2 regions of the Thalassospira sp. MBR-102 genome follow, and region 2 is predicted to be linked to the other one. Evidence: riboswitches for the same ligand, from Rfam matches in the RefSeq annotation. Region 2 holds a riboswitch; the other holds the start of a gene.

Region 1 (7,507 bases), on a different contig from region 2:
CGACCTGTTGCAGATTGTTGGCATAGGGCGACAGCGCCAGCGAAATGTTCAGCGGCAAATCTTCGATTGCCGCCTTCGTTCTGGTGCTATTCAGGCCTATACCGGTCACGATGATCGCGACATAGGGCTGGCCTTCAACCCGTTCGAAGGGCCGTTTATAGGCATCAAACGGCGTCGTGCCATCATCGGCAATCCGCGGAATACGACCGAAACTGCCTTCTTCATCCAGACCAGGAAGCGGAGCCGGGCGCAGGGGATCGGGTTCTATCGGCTGATCAAGTGCGCCTTCTTCGGCAAGGGCGGCGAGTTCTTCCGGGGTTGGTGTTGTCGTGCCATCCACTGCGCCCTCCTGACCGGGGGTGCCAACCAGATCTGAAACGCCTTCAAGCTGTCTGGCGATGTCTTCGGCACTTTGCGGATTGTTGGGATCACTAGCGGCTTTGGCCAGTGCTTCCTGCTCGGCGCGCGTGCGTTCTTCGACGTCGCGCACACCTTTGGCGATTTCTTCCTGAAGCTCGCGCTCGGTCCCGGGAACGGCGACGATGGTTTTGGGTGATCCAAGATGAAACAGCCGCCAGCCGGTTTCAGGATCAAGGATCGGGATAAGTCCGACACCCGCCGCGGCAATCGGGCTTAAAAACAGCGCAATGATCAGGAGTTTTGACAGCCACCAGCGCCGTGATGGCGGATGCTTGGGCAGACGTTCCCATTGAACCTCGATCGGCAGCTCGTTAAAGGGAAGATCCTCGTCCGACAGAGCGTCTGAAACATCATCTGTTTCAGGATTGCCCATGTCATCAAGAGGACCCCGTTCCTTCTTTCGGCCAAACCGTAAGGATTTTATGAGTTTCCTGATCACGAAAGGTCAGTCTCTTTCGGTCTGCGGATCGCACCTCACCCTTGCGGGCGGGGTGCGAACAGGGCGATGCCCCGGATCATATCAAGTGCACGGGACAGCTGATAATCTTCCAGCGCTATTTCCTCGGCAGCATTGCGGCGATCATTGGCATCGCTTTCGGCGTTGCTGATGGTTTCATCCTCGTTGCGCAATGCACCATTCAGATCGGCTTCGGATCGGCGCTGGGCGGCTTCGATGCTTTCGACACGGGCCTGCGGGACAATGATGTCAGGCACGATGCCGACTTCCTGGATCGATTTGCCCGACGGCGTGTAATAGCGAGCCGTGGTCAGACGCAGTGCCACATTGCCGGGCATCGGAAGGATTGTCTGAACCGATCCCTTGCCGAAACTGCGTGTTCCCATGATGACCGCGCGGCGGTGATCCTGAAGGGCACCGGCAACGATTTCGGATGCGGATGCCGAACCGTCATTAATCAGAACGATCATGGGAAGTCCGTCGGCAAGATCGCCCGGACGGGCATTGTAACGTTCGGTATTTTCGGTATCGCGCGGGCGGGTTGATACGATTTCTCCCTTATCAAGGAAGGCGTCCGAAACCGAAATCGCCTGATCGAGCAAACCACCAGGATTGTTGCGCATGTCAATCACAAGGCCCTTGATTTCCGGGCCGATCTGGTCGCGCAACTCGGTGATCGCACGTTGCAGGCCGCTAAAGGTCTGCTCGTTGAATTTGGTGATGCGGATATATCCGACATCATCCTTTGCTTCGGATCTAACCGACTGGATCTTGATCACGGCCCGGGTCAGGGTGACATCAAACGGTGCGGTTTCACCCTTGCGCATGATGGTCAGGATAATGTCCGTATTGACCTTGCCGCGCATCATTTCAACCGCTTCGTTCAGGCCAAGACCACGGATCGGTTTGCCGTCGATATGGGTGATGAAGTCACCGGGTTGCAAACCGGCCTTTTCGGCGGGCGTGTCATAAATCGGGGAAATGACTTTGACAAAGCCTTCTTCCATCGTGACTTCAATACCAAGCCCGCCGAACTCGCCGCGGGTATCGACCTGCATTTCCTCGAAATTATCCATATTCAGATAGGAGGAATGCGGATCAAGCGATGTCAGCATGCCGTTGATGGCCGCTTCGATCAGCTGCTTGTCATCGACTTCTTCGACATATTTCGATTTCACCTGTTCAAACACATCGCCAAACAGGTTCAGCAGCCGATAGGTTTCGGCTGATGTTGTTGGTGAAGATTGCGCCAGCGCGGGCGAAGCAAGGCCCAAAGTCATGCCGGTAGCGAGTGCGAATACTGCCAATCGAGAGGTTTTCATCCACTTACCTTGCCGTTTTTCGAGGCCAGCCAGGGAAGCGGATTGATCGCTTCACCGTCATGGCGCATCTCCAGATAGAGTTTAGGCGATAATTCACCCATTATTCCAACAGGTTCACCCGCCAACAAATATTGTCCTACCACACTGTCGAGCCGATCAAAACCAGCGATAAGGCTATGGTATCCTTCGCCGTGTTCGATAATCAAGAGGCGGCCATAGCCACGGAAGGGCCCGGCGAATACAACTTTGCCGTCAAAGGGCGATACGACCTGCGCGTTTGGGCGTGTGTCGATCTCGATCCCTTTGGAATGTGTAACCGCCAGTCCGTCCGGTCCGCGGGACCGTTCACCAAACAATGTAACGACCTTTCCGCTTGCGGGCATACGCAATTGTCCGTGTGCCAGCGTGATCGAACTGCCGACAGAAAGCTCTTCATCATTTGCCGATGGTGCCTTGCTGGCAGGGGCTGTTTTTTCCGCAGGGGTGGCGGGCGGCTCGTTTCTGGCAATTGTCGATGGGGCCGGGGGCGGTTTGGGTTCCGTGCGCTTGGCGATCTGGCGTTCCGGTTTCATGCGGGGTTCGGGAACGCCTTCCGCCCGCTTTTTCAGGCTTTCCAGAAGATCGCCCAATGATTTTGCCTCGGTCGCCAGTTCATTGACGGCGCGCGATGCCATTTTGGCCTCGGCCTCGGTTTCCGAACGCAGTTTGCGCTTTTCGTTAAGCAGGGCGGCCAGTGACTGGCGCTCTGCCTGTAATTCTTTGGTGGCGGTTGCCATTTCGCTGCGGCGCGTGCGGATGTCTTCGCGAAGGGTGCCAATTTCTTCAAGCTCGGCGCGCAAATCGCGCGCATGCTGTTCAACACCGGGCAGGGCGGCCTTTAACAGGATGGCTGACCGCAATGTATCCTGCGGGCTGGTCGGAAGGGCGATCACAGCTTCGGGCGGGGTGGTCGACAAACGCTGCAAGGCCATCAGGATGCGGGCATATTGCCCGGCTTTGTCTTCAAGGCTGGTGGCGGCCCGCTTTTCGCGCACTTCAAGTTCGGCAAGCTGATCTTCAAGATCGGTCAGGGTTGTTTCAAGGCGCTGGGCGCGTCTGGCGACCGAAATGGCTTCGGATTGAAGCGCCTGTTCCTCGGTCCAGAGTTCGCGCGATTTACGCGCCAGGAATTCTTCCTGCTTTTGCTGCTCTGACAGCTGGCTTTCAAGTTTATCAAGCTGACTGTCGACCTTGCGTAGCGACTGGGCAAAAGACGGCGCTGCCCCGCCCGCGATCATGGCTGCAATCACAGCCAGCGCAGGCAGGGCGGTCTTGGAACGCAGATCAGTTCGCAAGAAGCGCATCATTCCCTTTCAAACCCTTGATCAACGGTTTGCCGGACATTTCCGCCGGTTGCGGTAGCCCGAGAAGCTGCAACAAAGTCGGTGCCACGTCGGCCAGGCGACCATTTTCCAGTGTCGCGCCTTCGGGTCCATTCACCAGAATGGTCGGCACCAGATTAAGCGTATGCGCGGTGTGCGGCTCGCCGGTTTCCGGATCCACCATCATCTCACAGTTCCCGTGATCAGCGGTAACGAACATCACGCCGCCCACCGATTTAACCGCATCAACAACCTGCCCAAGGCAGGTATCGACCGCTTCGGCGGCCTTCATCGCGGCGGACAAAATGCCGCTATGGCCGACCATGTCGGGGTTGGCAAAGTTCAGAATGATCGCGTCATAGGTTTCAGCCCTGATCGCCGCCACCAGCTTTTCGGTCACTTCCGGGGCCGACATTTCCGGCTGCAAATCATAGGTCGCGACCTTGGGCGATGGCACCAGAATACGGTCTTCGCCCTCGAAAACCTGTTCTTCGCCGCCGTTAAAGAAGAAGGACACATGCGGATATTTTTCGGTTTCCGCGATGCGCAACTGCTTCATGCCAGCCCTGGAAACGACTTCACCAAAGATATTTGGCAACACCTGCGGCGGATAGATCGCATCCATATATTTTGCATGGTCGGATGAATATTCAACCATACCGGCCTGCACGGCAAATCTGATCGGGGTGCCACGGTCAAACCCGTCAAAGTCCGGTGCGCAGATCGCGGCCAGAATTTCACGCGCGCGGTCGGCCCGGAAATTGGTCATCAAAAGCCCGTCGCCGTCTTTCATGCCGGCATAATCGCCAATCACGGTCGGCAGAACGAATTCATCCGTGGTGTCGGCATCATAGGCTGCCCTGATTGCGGCTTCGGCACTTTCAGCGGTGCGGCCATCGGCGTAATTCTTGCCCTTTACCATCGTGAAATAGGCCTGACTGACGCGTTCCCAGCGATTGTCGCGGTCCATCGCGTAATAGCGCCCGGTGACGGTCACGATTTCAACATTGGCATCACCAATTAGTGCGCGAAATTTTTCAAGGAATTTGGCGGCACTTTTGGGGGCGGTATCGCGGCCATCCAGGTAGGCATGGATTTTTACCGGCACACCGGCCGATGCGATGATTTTGGCAAGGGCCGCCATATGGGCCTGATGGGAATGCACCCCGCCTTCGGACAGAAGCCCGGCGATATGACAGACGCCCCCGCTTTCTTTCAGCTTGGCGATAACCTTTTTGACGGTATCGGTATCGGCGATCGAACCGGTTTTGACAGCCTCGTCAATTTTTGGCAGTTCCTGCATCACAACCCGGCCGGCACCAAGATTCATATGGCCGACTTCGGAATTGCCCATCTGTCCTTCGGGCAGGCCGACATCAAGACCGCAGGCTTTCAGAAAGCCGGTCGGATTGTTGGCATAAAGCGCGTCCCAAACAGGGGTATTGGCCAATGCAACCGCATTGTCCTTGCTTTCCTCGCGATAACCCCAGCCATCCAGAATGCACAGCACCACCGGACGCGGGCGCTTTACGGTATTTGATACAGTCACAATCATAATCCCACGAACTAAAGTACACGAAATAAGGTAAAAGGCTGAATTACCGGTAAAGATGGTTATTATCCGGCAATTTTGCCATCCGTACAAAGACGCCGGGCGCGGTGGGTCCGCCATCAGACGCTGCCAATCATAGCATTTTCAACGCGCAATCTATCATGAATGCCGGTATTGAACAGCCTTCCGACCGGGTATTTTTTGTGCGCTTGCAAAGTCGCTTTTTGACAAGGATCATCACCTGCCTGTAATCTCGGGCGTTACGGTGATACCTCGAATAACCGCGATGGGAGAGCCCGCTTTGATCCCGCGATCAGATCGGCGCCGAAGGAGCAATAGCCCCGAAAACTCTCAGGCAGATGGACCGTTGCGGATTGAGGCTCTGGAGAGAGAAAGCGGTACGGGGCCAATGCCCGGCACCATATTTCCACCGAAGGATGAAGCCATGGCGTCAAAGACTTCTTTGTTTTTGGCAACAGGGCGCACAATCTCAGGTCAAGGGACAGAGGGGGCAAGACACCGGTTCTATAACGTCATGTGGCATTGATCCGCATGACAAAGAGCCGTGGGAGGCCCATTTGACCGAAGAAAATAAGCAGCGTCCGCAAGACGTTAATCTTTCCGTTGTCGATCTTTATACCATCGGCATCGGCCCATCGAGTTCGCATACGGTCGGCCCGATGCGCGCGGGCTATCGGTTCTGTCTGGAACTCGAAGCCCGGAATCTTTTGGAAAAAATCGGCTCGGTAATTGTCGATCTTTACGGATCGCTTGCCCTGACCGGCAAGGGCCATGCCACCGATACCGCGGTGATCATGGGGCTTTCGGGGGAACGACCGCGTTCGGTTGATCCCGACCGGATCGCACCGACAATGGATGCGATTGATAAAGATCACGCATTACAGCTTTACGGCGCGTATCCGGTTGCCTTCAACCGGGATACCAACCTTGTTTTCCATATGACCGAAAGCCTGCCCGAACACCCCAACGGCATGCGGATCACCGCCTTTGACCGTGACGGTGTTGTTTTGCACAAACAGGAATATTTTTCGGTTGGGGGTGGGTTTATCGTCTCGGGCGATGATCGCGGGGCGGAATATTCCGGCGATAATATCACACTGCCTTATCCTTTTTCCTCGGCCGATGAACTGATGGCGATCTGTAAAAAGGAAAAGCTGTCGATTGCCGAAGTCATGGCCGAAAACGAAAAAAGCTGGCGTGAACCTGCCGAGACCGAGGAATTTGTCGACCGCGTGCATCGCGCGATGATGGATTGTATTGAGCGTGGCTGCAAAACCGATGGCATCCTGCCCGGCGGGCTGAATGTCAAACGGCGTGCGCGCAAACTTTACCTTGAACTGACGGAACGGCCAGAAGCGGGGCTTAAGGACCCGTTGACCGTGATCGACTGGGTCAATCTTTATGCCCTTGCGGTTAACGAAGAAAATGCTGCCGGTTCGCGCGTCGTGACCGCCCCGACCAACGGGGCGGCGGGTGTTATTCCCGCCGTGCTGCGCTATTACGAACGGTTCGGGGCCAATGTGACACAGGGGAAAATACGCGAATTCCTGTTAACGGCGGCGGCCATTGGTTCGATCTATAAAAAGCGTGCGTCGATTTCTGCCGCCGAAGTCGGTTGCCAGGGGGAGGTCGGTGTGGCCTGCTCAATGGCGGCAGGCGCGCTTTGTGCCGTCATGGGCGGTACCCCCGAACAGGTTGAAAACGCCGCCGAAATTGGCATGGAACACAACCTTGGCCTGACCTGTGATCCGATTGGCGGTCTGGTACAGGTACCCTGCATCGAACGCAACACCATGGGGGCGGTCAAGGCGATCAATGCTGCCCGTCTGGCAATGCGCGGTGATGGTCAGCATACCGTGTCACTCGATAAGGTAATCGAAACCATGCGCCAGACCGGCATTGATATGCAAAGCAAATACAAGGAAACCAGCCAGGGCGGGCTGGCGGTCAATGTCAACGTGGTCGAATGTTGAGCTGACAGTTTGAAATACCGACCAAACACCCTCGAAGCCGCCGTTTCGGGGGTGTTTTTCATCCGGCCCGATTCTTGCCACCTTGCGCCTGCAATCTGATATCATTGAGAAATCAAAAACGGGGCAAAGACCTCGAACAGGTTGGGCAAAGCATGAAAAAGAAACTGTTCCGCATCTATATCGCGGTCAGTCTGGATGGCTATATCGCGCGCGCCAATGGTGCTGTTGACTGGCTTGATCAATTCGATCCGGCCGAGTTCGATTTCGAGGGCTTTCTGGGCACCGTGGGAACACTGATCATCGGGCGAAAAACCTTTGATCAGGTGATGGAATTTGGTGACTGGCCCTATGAAGATCGCCGCACGATTGTCCTGACATCGCGCGATTTGCCCGATAACCGC
Region 2 (7,507 bases):
GGGAAACGGCCTTGCAGGATCGAGATGATCCTGGCCGTATCGTCCAGCGACAGGGTGGTCTGGGTCACAAACGCAAGGTTTTCGGGGTTTTCGACCTGAAGGTTTTCGGCGTCTTCTTCGGTCTCGATCAGGGTCATGCTGCCCGGTGGCAACTGGCCCATGGTGCCGATGACTTCGGGGTGACCGGCATGGCCGATCAGAAGAATATGTTTGCCGTCCGCATGGTGGCGTTCCGCACCACGATGGACCTTGGACACCAGCGGGCAGGTTGCATCAAGATATTCAAGCTGGCGGTTTTCGGCGGCTTCGGGCACCGATTTCGGCACGCCGTGCGCGGAAAAGATCACCGGAACCCCGTCCGGGACGCTATCGAGTTCATCGACAAAAACCGCACCCATATCGCGCAGGCGGTCGACCACGAATTTGTTGTGGACGATTTCGTGGCGGACATAGACCGGCGCGCCATACTTCACCAGCGCCTTTTCGACGATCTCGATCGCACGATCCACCCCCGCACAGAAACCGCGCGGGTTGGCAAGGATGATCCGAAGGTCGGCTTTGTCAGACATGATACGGGTCCGAATGTTCATGATGCGCGACACCAGCCGCGATTATTCAAGTGTCTTCGTTACATAACCCGCCAGCACCGGACGTGCAATGACAGACACCATGCAAAGATGGATGTGGATGCATGTATTGGTGGCAATTGTTGTGAATGCACTGATTTCAAACGGAAGCGGGTTGTGTCGCCATATCGGAGCGAATAGACTGCGCGCGGCTGTGCCCGGATCGGGCATGACAGCGAATTTGACCAGTTCTATAGAGGCTTGGATGACGATTGCGAACGGACTGCGGCGTGTTTGTGCATTGGGTTTGGTGTCGTTTGCCGGTTTTCTGGCAGCGTGTGGCACGTTCGAAGAACAGCCGGTCCCGGCATGCCCGCGTGCCTTCCTGCCCAATGATACCGCCCGTCTGGTGCAGTTCAATGGTCAGGGCAAAGACCTGACCGATGTTATCCTTGAAGCCGAATTTGCCGGATATCTGGGCGATTGCGGCTATGACCTTGAAGAAAAGGTCCTGAACGTTGTCATCAGCCCGGTGATCAATGCCGAACTGGGCCCGGCAGCGCAGGGACGCAACGCAAAACTCCAGTATTTCGTGGCACTTAAGGACCCGTCCGGCGAGTTTATCCAGAAAAATCTGTTTGATGTCGACATGGTGTTTCCGAGCAATTTGAACCTGGCGCGCTATCGCGACGAGCAGGTGACTTTGAACGTGCCGCTGGATGATGTCTGGGCCGGTCCGGATTATGAAATCTATCTTGGTTTCCAGCTGAGTGCCGACCAGCTCGACTACAATCGACGCTTCGGAAAAAATTAATAATCCGGCCTATTATTCATTTTTAGTGAATAATCAAATCCCGCCCGCATCGCGTGGCGGGATTTTCGTTTTTGGACAAAAGTTCGTTTTCGGTAATCCTCATACAAAAGAATGGACATTTGCCGGAGGGACTAAAAAAGAGCTTTTAATCCTCATACTAATGGGTGGGGTCGAAAGGATATGATTTTTGGGGCTGGTCTGGTCGGATTCAAATCCGTATAAGGGGGCATACCCAAATGATCCCCGTGGGAGAGTGCCACGGTCTTGATCGATGCGTCGGATTGCATCGATAGGGATTGCGCGGACGCCGAAGGAGCAACCACCCCGGAAACTCTCAGGCAAACGGACCGCGGGGAGATGGGACTCTGGAAAGCAGGCGGCATCAGAAATCGATGTGCGCCTCGCCGAAGATGTAAGCAGACCGGTATCCAAACCGGCTGTGATTCTTTCAGGCTCCAAGACAGAGGGGGACGTGGTTGGCCACTGGTCGGCTATGTTTCTCAACGCCTGTCTGGAGACCTTGATGGCCGATCATCAAACCGAACTGCTGAAAACCGCCCTTTATGATTTGCATGTCGAACTGGGTGCCAAGATGGTGCCGTTTGCCGGTTACGGCATGCCGGTGCAATATCCGCTGGGCGTTATGGGCGAACATCTGCATACCCGTGCGAAGGCCGGTCTTTTTGACGTTTCGCATATGGGGCAGGTTCGCCTGACCGGCGAACATCGCGTCGCCGAGCTTGAAAAGCTGGTACCCGGTGATATCGCGATTCTGAAACCCGGCCGCACCCGTTATTCCGCCTTTACCAATGACGATGGCACGATCCTTGATGACCTGATGATCACCAATGCGGGCGACAGCCTGTTTCTGGTGATCAATGCGGCGTGTAAGGATGATGACATTGTCCATATGCGGGCCAATCTTGATAACGGTGTGGAGCTGATCGAGATTGATGATCGCGCATTGATGGCGTTGCAGGGCCCGGATGCGGCCCGCGTGCTGGCACGGTTTGCGCCTGCGGTTGCCGATATGAAATTCATGAGCTTTGCCGAGATCGATATTGCCGGTATCGCGTGCTTTGTCACCCGGTCGGGCTATACCGGTGAGGACGGGTATGAGATTTCCGTGCCGAATGAGCGCGCCGAAGAACTGGCGCGCAAGCTTCTGGCCGAGGAAGAGGTCGAGGCGATTGGCCTTGGCGCGCGCGATTCGCTGCGTCTTGAAGCCGGTCTTTGCCTGTATGGCAACGATATCGATACCACGACCACCCCGGTCGAGGGTGACCTGAACTGGATCATCAACAAGCGCCGCCGCGAAGAAGGCGGGTTCAAGGGTGCGGATGTGATCCTTGATCAGCTTGCCAATGGGGCGGATCGCAAACGTGTCGGGATCAAACCCGAAGGCAAGGCCCCGGCGCGTGAACACACCCCGATCCTGAACAGTGACGGTGAAGAAATCGGCGAAATCACCAGCGGTGGTTTTGGCCCGACCGTGGATGGCCCGATTGCGATGGGATATGTCGCAATTGAATTTGCCGCCCCGGGTACCAAAGTCGATCTGATGGTGCGCGGCAAGGCACGCCCGGCGGAAATCGTCGAACTGCCGTTTGCGGCACATCGTTACTATCGCGGCTGATCATCAGAAAAAAAGAGTTCGGGCAGCGTTTGCGGCCCGCAAAAGATACCGAGATTTTAGAGACAACTGATCTTACAGGGACGAATTACCATGGCTAAAAAATTCTCGCAGGAACATGAATGGGTTGAATATGAAGACGGTGTCGCGACCGTTGGCATTACCGATTACGCCCAGCAATCGCTTGGCGATATCGTTTATGTCGAGCTGCCGGAAGTTGGCAAAAAGCTGACCAAGGATGGCGATGCGGCGGTTGTCGAATCGGTCAAGGCCGCCAGCGACGTTTATGCGCCGCTTGATGGTGTCGTTGTCGAAGCCAACGAAGAGCTTGATGACAATCCGGCACTGGTGAACGAAGCCCCGGAAAGCGATGGCTGGTTCTTCCGCATGGAACTTTCCGATGAGTCCCAGCTTGATGAGCTGATGGACGAAGCTGCGTATAAAGACTTTGTCGAAGGCCTTTAAGATATGCGTTATCTTCCGCTAACCAGTGCGGATCGCGCCTCGATGCTTGAAACCATCGGGGCCGGGTCCGTTGACGAGTTATATAGCGACGTGCCCGAAGGCGCGTTGCTGTCCGAGCCGGTCGATCTGCCATATCATCTTGGTGAATTGCAGGTCGAACGCGACATGGCGAAACTGGCCGCCAAAAACATGGGCACGGCCAGCGTGCCGAGCTTCCTGGGCGCGGGGGCGTATCGCCACCATGTTCCGGCCACGGTCGATTACATCATCCAGCGTGGTGAGTTTCTGACGGCCTATACCCCGTATCAGCCGGAAATCGCACAGGGCACGTTGCAGTATCTGTTCGAATTCCAGACCCAGGTGGCATCGATCACCGGCATGGATGTGGCCAACGCATCGATGTGGGACGGGGCAACGTCGTGCGCGGAGGCCGTTCTGATGGCGTGCCGGGCCACGCGCCGCAAGAAGGCGGTTCTGTCGGGTGGCTTGCATCCGCATTACCGTGAAGTCACGGAAACCTATTGCCAGTATAGCGATACCGAAGTTGCCGGTCGTGACGGGCACCCGGAAAAGCAGGCAACCGCGGATGAGCTTGACGATCTGATCGATGATCAGACCGCGTGTGTGGTTGTCCAGTATCCGGACGTGTTTGGCCGTATTCAGGATCACACCAAGCTTGCGGATGCGTGTCATGCCAAGGGTGCGCTTTTGATTGTGGTGTTTACCGAGGCCATGGCCTTTGGCGCGGTCAAGTCACCGGGCAGCTTTGGCGCGGACATCGTCTGCGGCGAAGGCCAGTCGATTGGTAACAACCTGAATTATGGCGGCCCGTATGTCGGGCTTTTTGCCACGACCAGCAAACTGGTACGCCAGATGCCCGGCCGCCTGTGTGGTGAAACGGTCGATCAGGATGGCAAGCGTGGTTTTGTTCTGACACTTTCGACCCGCGAGCAGCATATCCGCCGCGAAAAGGCGACATCGAACATCTGCACCAATTCCGGGCTGTGTTCGTTGGCCTTTACGGTGCATATGAGCCTTCTGGGTGAAGACGGGTATCGTGGTGTGGCAACACTTAACCATGAAACGGCGTGCAAGACCGCCGATGCGATTGATGCGGTACCGGGTGCGGAAGTGGTCAATGACAGCTTCTTTAACGAGTTCACCGTCAAGCTTGCCAAACCGGCAGCCGAGGTGGTCGAGGCACTGGTTGCCAAGGGTGTTCTTGGCGGCGTTCCGTTGTCGCGCCTGTATCCGAACCGTGACGATCTGGGCAATTACCTTTTGGTGGCGGCGACCGAAACCAACACCGACGAAGACATCGCGGACCTTGCGTCTGCATTGAAGGAGGTGCTGGCATGAGCTTTACCACCCATACCGGTAACCGTGGACTTGTGCTTGAGGAAAAGCTGATTTTCGAGATGGGCGAACCGGGGCGTACCGGTGTTGACCTTCCGAAGCCAGCGGGCATCAAATCACGCCTTGGCGGCCTTGATCGCGATAGCGATGTCGGTCTTCCGGGCCTGTCCGAGCCGCAGGTGGTGCGTCATTTCACGCGCCTGTCGCAGAAAAACTTTGGCATCGATTCTGGCTTCTTCCCGCTGGGTTCGTGCACGATGAAACATAACCCGCGCCTGAATGAAAAGGTTGCGCGGATGCCCGGTCTTGCCGACCTGCATCCGATGCAGCCCGAAAGCACGGTTCAGGGCGCACTTGAACTGATCGACAGTTGCGCACACTGGTTGCTGGTTCTGACCGGGATGCCCGCGGTTTCCATGTCGCCCGCAGCGGGCGCACAGGGCGAACTTTGCGGCATGATGGCGATCCGGGCGGCCCTTGATGCGCGCGGTGAAAACCGTCGTCGTGTTCTGGTGCCTGAATCGGCCCACGGGACCAACCCGGCAACGGCGGCGGCTTGTGGTTTTACGGTTGATTCGATCCCCGCGACCGAAGATGGCCGTGTGGACCTTGCGGCATTCGAAGCCAAGCTTGGCGACGATGTGGCCGGTATCATGCTGACCAACCCGAATACGTGTGGGTTGTTTGAGCGCGACGTTCGCAAGATTGCCGATCTGGTCCATGCGGCCGGTGGGTATTTCTATTGCGATGGGGCGAACTTCAACGCGATTGTCGGACGGGTGCGCCCGGCGGACCTTGGCATTGATGCGATGCATATCAACCTGCATAAGACCTTTTCGACCCCGCATGGCGGCGGTGGACCGGGTTCGGGTCCTGTTGTGTTTTCCGACGCACTGGCCCCGTTCGCACCGATCCCCTATGTCGTGCGCAAGGGCGAGAAATTCCATCTGGTGGAAACCGCAGACGAGAAGGACGGCAACAAACCGTTCGGTCGCCTGAAAGGGTTCCATGGCCAGATGGGCATGTTCATTCGTGCGCTGTCTTATATGAAAAGCCACGGTGCGGATGGATTGCGTCAGGCGTCGGGCGATGCGGTTCTGAATGCCAACTATCTGCTGGCGCGCCTTAAAGGCAAGCTGAGCGTGGCGTTTCCGGGCTATTGCATGCACGAAGCCCTGTTTGACGATGATTTCCTGAAAGATACCGGTGTTTCGACGCTGGATCTTGCGAAAGCGATCATCGACGAGGGCTTCCACCCGATGACCATGTATTTCCCGCTGGTCGTTCATGGTGCGCTTTTGATCGAGCCGACGGAAACGGAAACCAAGGAATCGATTGACCAGTTCTGCGACGCGGTTCTGGCATTGGTGGCCAAGGCAGAATCGGGCGATGCGGAATTCTTCAAGAATGCACCGTATCTGACGCCACGCCGTCGTCTTGACGAGACGGCAGCGGCAAGAAAGCCGGTTCTGCGCTGGATGCCTGAAACTGCTTGATTTGCAACGCAACATAACCTTTTTGCGCACCCCGGTCATCTGGCCGGGGTGTTCTTTTTCAAAGGCTTGTTCTTGAAACCCATTGGACTTGTAGCAATCTGGACCCTTATACTCGTTTTAATGTGATCATCTGACCACGGGGGTGGGTGATCGGGGGAACAGGGATCGGGTCAAGCCCGTTGCCGGAGGATTGAAGTCAGCCATGACACGTCGCGTGCAGAAGGTTTTCACCGCAGAACGCCGTTTAAAAGAACGTTCGGGTGGTGTGGTCGAAGATTGGTCGGATTCCTTTTTCGATCCGACGCTTGAAACCGGTATGGGGGCAGGTGCGCCATTGCCAGCGCCGAAACCGGCTGCGACCGTTGACGCATCCGGGATCAATCAGGCTGTACTTGATGAAATTCGTGCCCTGAGGTCGGAAGTAGCCCAACTGCGCGATGCGGTGCGTGCCGGGGGCAGTATTGATGCCACCCATATCGCACCGGCATCGGATGGCGATGCGATGGATGTATTGCCCGATCCGGTCAGCAGCAATTTTACCCATAGCAATCGTCCGGGTGCGTCGGAACCGGACAAAGACGACCTCGAACTGATCCGCAAGCAGATCGAGGAAATGAACGAACATATTCACAGGGCGAAGATGCAGATCGCGTCGCTGCGTCATCCGAAGGCCGAGGATGACCGCCTTGTCAGTGCGACCACCGAACTTGATGCGATCATCAAGGATACGGAAATGGCAACGCATACGATCCTTGAATCCGCCGAACAGATCGACGATCTGGCGATGACGCTTAAAAATTCGGCACCATCCGACTTTGTGGCCGAACATGTCGAACAGATCGCGTTTCTGGTCACCAAGGTTTTCGAGTCCTGTAACTTTCAGGACATCACCGGCCAGCGCATCAACAAGGTGGTTCGGACCCTTGAATTCGTTGAAGAACGGGTTCACAACATGATCCTGATCTGGGGCGAGGATGCCTTTACCGATCTGCCGGTTCCCGAAAATGATGACGGGACGCCGAAGAACGAGGATGACGATCTTCTGAATGGTCCGCAGTTGGAAGGCGAGGGGATCAGTCAGGACGACATCGACAAATTGTTCGACTGAGTATTTCCAAATCGGGGTACCCGTCTTATATTCAGGGTTGAAACCCAGAAGAAGTCTTGTTTAAGAACA

Evidence for each region. A riboswitch is a leader RNA that binds a small molecule or an ion and turns the genes downstream of it on or off. The one in region 2 is predicted to bind glycine.
Region 1: it holds a riboswitch for glycine, as region 2 does, so the genes downstream of both, ABIE64_RS14205 (L-serine ammonia-lyase) here and gcvT (glycine cleavage system aminomethyltransferase GcvT) in region 2, are expected to answer to the same signal.

What each region holds. Positions count from the first base shown of each region.
Region 1 covers NZ_JBEPTC010000008.1:35,997-43,503, reverse strand. The annotation lists gene ABIE64_RS14225 (divergent polysaccharide deacetylase family protein) at 1-793, opposite strand, end outside; gene ABIE64_RS14220 (S41 family peptidase) at 895-2,199, opposite strand; gene ABIE64_RS14215 (murein hydrolase activator EnvC family protein) at 2,196-3,545, opposite strand; gene gpmI (2,3-bisphosphoglycerate-independent phosphoglycerate mutase) at 3,523-5,115, opposite strand; glycine riboswitch at 5,390-5,489, shown strand; glycine riboswitch at 5,493-5,620, shown strand; gene ABIE64_RS14205 (L-serine ammonia-lyase) at 5,691-7,106, shown strand; gene ABIE64_RS14200 (dihydrofolate reductase family protein) at 7,259-7,507, shown strand, end outside.
Region 2 covers NZ_JBEPTC010000002.1:114,169-121,675, reverse strand. The annotation lists gene ispH (4-hydroxy-3-methylbut-2-enyl diphosphate reductase) at 1-569, opposite strand, end outside; gene ABIE64_RS04045 (hypothetical protein) at 796-1,380, shown strand; glycine riboswitch at 1,617-1,740, shown strand; glycine riboswitch at 1,744-1,846, shown strand; gene gcvT (glycine cleavage system aminomethyltransferase GcvT) at 1,904-3,016, shown strand; gene gcvH (glycine cleavage system protein GcvH) at 3,107-3,478, shown strand; gene gcvPA (aminomethyl-transferring glycine dehydrogenase subunit GcvPA) at 3,482-4,837, shown strand; gene gcvPB (aminomethyl-transferring glycine dehydrogenase subunit GcvPB) at 4,834-6,330, shown strand; gene ABIE64_RS04020 (protein phosphatase CheZ) at 6,533-7,438, shown strand.